DNA from 2 places in the Amycolatopsis sp. NPDC101161 genome. Region 2 is predicted to be linked to the other one. Evidence: predicted binding sites of a transcription regulator. Region 2 holds the regulator's gene; the other holds the start of a gene.
The links. Region 2 encodes HspR, which represses chaperone genes until heat shock. Its sites were predicted from a motif close to ANNTTGAGTNNNNNNNACTCAANNT; they were not measured.
Positions count from the first base shown of each region.

Region 1: lon (endopeptidase La) is a predicted target of HspR. The motif match lies at 1,037-1,061, and genes of this name have one in related genera.

Region 1 is NZ_JBIWPI010000004.1:614,384-616,839, reverse strand. It holds gene lon (endopeptidase La) at 1-1,022, opposite strand, end outside; gene ACIRSS_RS30520 (SAM-dependent methyltransferase) at 1,123-1,971, opposite strand; gene ACIRSS_RS30515 (SAM-dependent methyltransferase) at 1,968-2,456, opposite strand, start outside.
Region 2 is NZ_JBIWPI010000002.1:1,943,345-1,945,800, forward strand. It holds gene ACIRSS_RS20640 (ATP-binding cassette domain-containing protein) at 1-1,300, shown strand, start outside; gene ACIRSS_RS20645 (heat shock protein transcriptional repressor HspR) at 1,351-1,776, opposite strand; gene dnaJ (molecular chaperone DnaJ) at 1,782-2,456, opposite strand, start outside.

The DNA of each region.
Region 1 (2,456 bases), on a different contig from region 2:
CGCACGGCCAAGTACTCGATGATGCGTTCCTTGACGTCGTCGAGTCCGGCGTGGTCGGCGTCGAGCACGGCCCGCGCGGCCGCGATGTCGTAGATGTCCTCGGTGCGCTCGTTCCAGGGCAGCTCCAGGACGGTGTCCAGCCACGTGCGGATCCAGCCGCCCTCGGGGGACTGCTCGGACGTGCGGTCCAGCTTGTCCACCTCGGCCAGCGCGGCCTTCTTGACGGCGTCGGGCAGCTCGGCCCCTTCGACGCGGGCGCGGTAGTCGTCGTCCTGCGCGGTGCCGTCGAGCTCGCCGAGCTCCTTGCGGATCGCCTCGAGCTGGCGGCGCAGCAGGAACTCCTTCTGCTGCTTCTCCATGCCTTCGGCGACGTCCTTGCGGATCGTGTCGGTCACCTCGAGCTCGGCCAGGTGCTCCTTGCTCCACTCGAGCGCCTTCTCCAGGCGGACCGTGACGTCCAGGGCGCCGAGCAGCTCGAGCTTCTGGTCGGTGGACAGGTACGGCGCGTTGCCGGACAGGTCGGCGATCGCGGACGCGTCCTCGACCTGCTGGACGGCGTCGATCAGCTGCCAGCCGCCGCGCTGCTGGAGGATCGAGATGACGACGGCCTTGTACTCGGCCGCGAGCTTGGCGGTCTGGTCGTTCGTGGTCTCGGGGGCGCCTTCGGCGTGCACCCAGCGGGCGGCACCGGGGCCGTCGGCGATCCGGCCGACGAGCGCGCGGGACGTGCCGCGCAGCAGGACGGCGGCCTTGCCGCCGGGCACGCGGCCGATGCGCTCGACGGTCGCGACGGTGCCGTACTCGGCGTACTCACCGTGGACGCGGGGCACGATCAGGACCTCGGCCTTGGTGGCGCCGGTCGACCGGATACCCGGGAACGACGCCTGGCTGGGGGTGTTGGCCTGGGCGGACTCCACCGCTGCCCGGGTCTCGGTGTCGGTCAGGTCGAGCGGGACGACCATGCCCGGCAGCACGACGTCGTCATCGAGCGGGAGCACGGGCAGGAGGCGGGTGTCGGACATGTGCACTCCTCGTGTAGTTGAGTCTGCCTAGCTCAACTCTCCGATGGGTGTGTTTGTTTCCGATGGTGCGTTCGCCCACAGCGATCAGGGAAACCGCAGGTCAGAGCGACGGGCGGCGAGCGACGGCGCACCAGGCGAAGGGCCGCGTCTCCGCGTCGATCGGTGTCGGCGGCTCCTCCGGGCGCCAGTCCGGCAGCGATGTCATCCCTGGCGGGAGCAGCGGCCAGCCGCCGAACCACGGGAGCAGCTCGTCGGCCGAGCGCAGCCACGCCGGGTTCGACGTGTCGCGGTAGGCGTCGATGAACCGCTTCACCTCCGCGGCGCGCTCCGGCGGCGCGTCGTCGCGGCACGTGCCGTGCGTCAACGCCAGCCAGCTGCCCGGCGCGAGCTTCTCGCGGTAGGCCGCCATCAGCCCCTCGGGGTCGTCGGACGGCCCGATGAAGTGCATCACCGTGATCATCAGCAGGCACACCGGACGCGACCAGTCGATGAGCGAGGCCGTCACCGGGTCGGCGAAGATCGCCGCCGGCCGCCGGATGTCCCGCTCGACGAGGCCGGCCCAGTCCGTCGCGCCTTCGCGTTCGAGGATCAGCCGCGAGTGCGCGGCCGCCACCGGTTCGTAGTCGACGTAGACGACCGACGCGCGCTCGCCGGCGGGCAGCCGGTCGCGGACGATCTCGTGCACGTTGCCCGCGGTCGGCACGCCGGAGCCGAGGTCGACGAACTGGCGGACGCCCGCGTCCACCGCCGCCGAGACCACCCGGTTCATGAACGCGCGGTTCTGCCGCGAGATCGGCCGGATCAGCGGCCACACCTTCTCCACGCGCCGGCCGAACTCGCGGTCGACCGCCCAGTGCTGGTCGCCGCCGAGGTACCAGTCGTAGACGCGCGCCGCGGACGGCTTGTCGGTGTCCACCCCGGCCGGGGCGATCGGCGCTCCTTCGCTCACGAGCCCGGCTTGACCCCGATGCCGCACCAGGCGAACGGCCGCGCCTCGGCCTCCAGGGCGTTCAGCTTCCGGTCCGGCCGCCAGTCCGGCAGATGCACGATGCCCGGTTCCATCAGCTCCCATTCGCCGAAGAGGGGCTCGATCTCGTCGCGGTCGCGCAGCCACACCGGGTTGCTCGTTTTGCGGTACTGCTCGACGAACCAGCGCAGCCCCTCCAGCGCCTTGCCGGTCCCGTCGCCCTCGCTCATCTGCGAGATCGCCAGCCAGCTGCCTGGCGCGAGCTTGTCCCGGTACGCCTTCAGGATGCCGACGGGGTCGTCGTCGGGCCCGACGAAGTGCAGGACCGCCATCATCATCAGGCAGACCGGCTGCGAGAAGTCGATGAGCCGCTTCGTCTCTTCCGCGCGCAGCACGGCTTTCGCGTCGCGCATGTCGGCCTGGACGATGCCCGCCCAGTCCGTCGCCATCTCCTCTTCGAGGATCAG
Region 2 (2,456 bases):
CGAAACCGTCGGCACGCTGACCACCGAATCCCTGCGCGAATCCCACGACGCGTTGCGAGCACTCGACGCGGCGGCGTCGGACTTCGAGGAAGACCGCTACGCCGTCGCGCTCGAAGCGGCCACGCGCCTCGACGCGTGGGACGCCGAACGCCGCGTCGACGTCGCCCTCGAAGCGCTCGCCGCGTGCACCGACCGAAGCCGCGAACTGAGCACGCTCTCGGTCGGGCAGCGCTACCGCGTGCGCCTGGCCTGCCTGCTCGGCGCGCGGCACGACTTCCTGCTGCTCGACGAGCCCGGCAACCACCTCGACGCTGACGGCCTCGCGTTCCTCACCACCCGCCTGCGCGGGCACGACGGCGGCGTCGCCCTGGTCAGCCACGACCGCGCGCTGCTCGCCGACGTCGCTTCGGAGTTCCTCGACCTCGACCCCAGCCAGGACGGCCGCCCGCGGACGTACGCAGGCGGGTACCAGGCCTGGCAGGACGGTCGCCGCCGCGACCGCGAGCGCTGGCTCCAGGAGTTCGAGGAGCAGCAGGACACCCACCGGCAGCTGACACTCGCGGTGACGCAGGCCCGCGACCGGCTCAGCACGAGCTGGCGGCCGGACAAGGGCACCGGACGGCACAAGCGCCAGTCGCACGCGCCCGGTGTGGTCCAGGCGCTGAACCGCGAGCGGGCCGCGCTGGAGGCGCACCGCGTGACGGTGCCGGAGCCACCGTTGTCGTTGCGCTGGCCCGATTTCGGCACGGAGTCTCGCCGTTCGCTGATCGACGTGCACGAGGTCGCGGTGGCCGGCCGCCTCCGCGGGCCGGTCACGTTGACGATCGCCCGCGGCGACCGGCTGCTCGTCACGGGCGGAAACGGAACGGGCAAGTCGACGCTCCTGTCGGCCCTGACCGGCGAGCTGGCCCCGACGAGCGGGACGGTCCGGCGAGCTCCCGACGCCCGGATCGCGTTGGTGGGCCAGGAAGTCCCGTCGTGGCCGGAGGAGCTCACGGCTCGCCGGCTGTTCGAGCGGGAGGGGGTTCCGTTCTCGGCCGTGGGCTTGCTCGACGCGGAAGCGTTGCGGACCCCGGTGGGCCGGATGTCCCAGGGCCAGCAGCGCCGGCTCGACCTGGCCTTGCGCCTGGCAGGACGCCCGGACTTGCTGGTGTTCGACGAGCCGACCAACCACCTGTCGGCCACGCTGGTCGACGAGCTGACGGAGGCGTTGCTGAAGACGCCGGCCGCGGTGGTGGTGGCGACACACGACCGCCGGATGCTGGCGGATTTGGCCGCCTGGCCCCGATTGGAGCTCTAACGCAAGAGGGCCTCTCCGGTTGCCCGGGGAGGCCCTCTTCGCTTCAGCGGTCAGCGGCGCTTCGGCCGCCAGACCACCATCGCCGTCTGCTGGTTGAGCGGGACCAGGTCCCGCCGGTAGGACGCGTGCGCCGCCGCCGCGGCCTGTTCCGCCGCCGCGTACGCCGCCGCCAGTTCCTCGGTGATCTCCGAAAGCCGGGCCCTCAGCGCGTCGACCTGGTTCTCCAGCTCGATGATGCGCTTGATGCCGGCCAGGTTCACACCGTCCTCTTGCGACAGACGTTGCACCTCGCGCAGCAACGCGATGTCCCGCATCGAGTAGCGCCGCCCGCCGCCGGCGGTGCGGCCCGGCGACACCAGGCCCTGCCGGTCGTACGTGCGCAACGTCTGCGCGTGCATCCCGGCGAGCTGGGCCGCCACCGAGATGACGAACACCGGGGTCTCTTCGTCGCCCTCCTGCGGAATCCCGCCGAACACCGCACTCACCTGCCTTCGAGCAGCTCAGTGATCTCGGGCCGGGGGTCGTGCCCGGCCATCGCCTCGGCGTACGCCTGCAGTGCCTCGCGCGCCTTGTCGTCCAGTTTGGCGGGAATCGCCGCCTGGAGGGTGACGAGCAGGTCACCTTGCGAACCGTCGCGCTTGGCGATGCCCTTGCCGCGCACGCGCAACACCCGCCCGCTCGCGGTGCCCGGCGGCACCTTGAGCGAGACCTTGGCGTCCAGCGTCGGCACCGTGATGGTGGTGCCGAGCGTCAGCTCGGTGAAGTCCACCGGCACGGTGAGCGTCAGGTCGAGCGACTTCGGCTTGCGGCCGAACAACGCGTGCGGGGCCACGTGCACCCGGACGTACAGATCGCCCGCTTGCGCGCCACCCCGGCCCGGCTCGCCCTGGCCCGCCAGCCGGATCCGCTGGTCGTCTTCGACGCCCGGCGGGATCCGGACGGTCAGCGTGCGAGTCCGCGTGCTGACGCCCTCGCCACCGCACTCCGGGCACGGGTCGTCGATGATCGTCCCGCGGCCACGGCAGTCGCGGCACGGCTCGGAGAAGGCGAACGCGCCCTGGCTGCGGCTGACCAGCCCCGACCCGGAACAGGTCGGGCAGGTCCGCGGCGACGTCCCCGGCTTCGCGCCGTTGCCGCCGCACGTCGAACAGGTCGC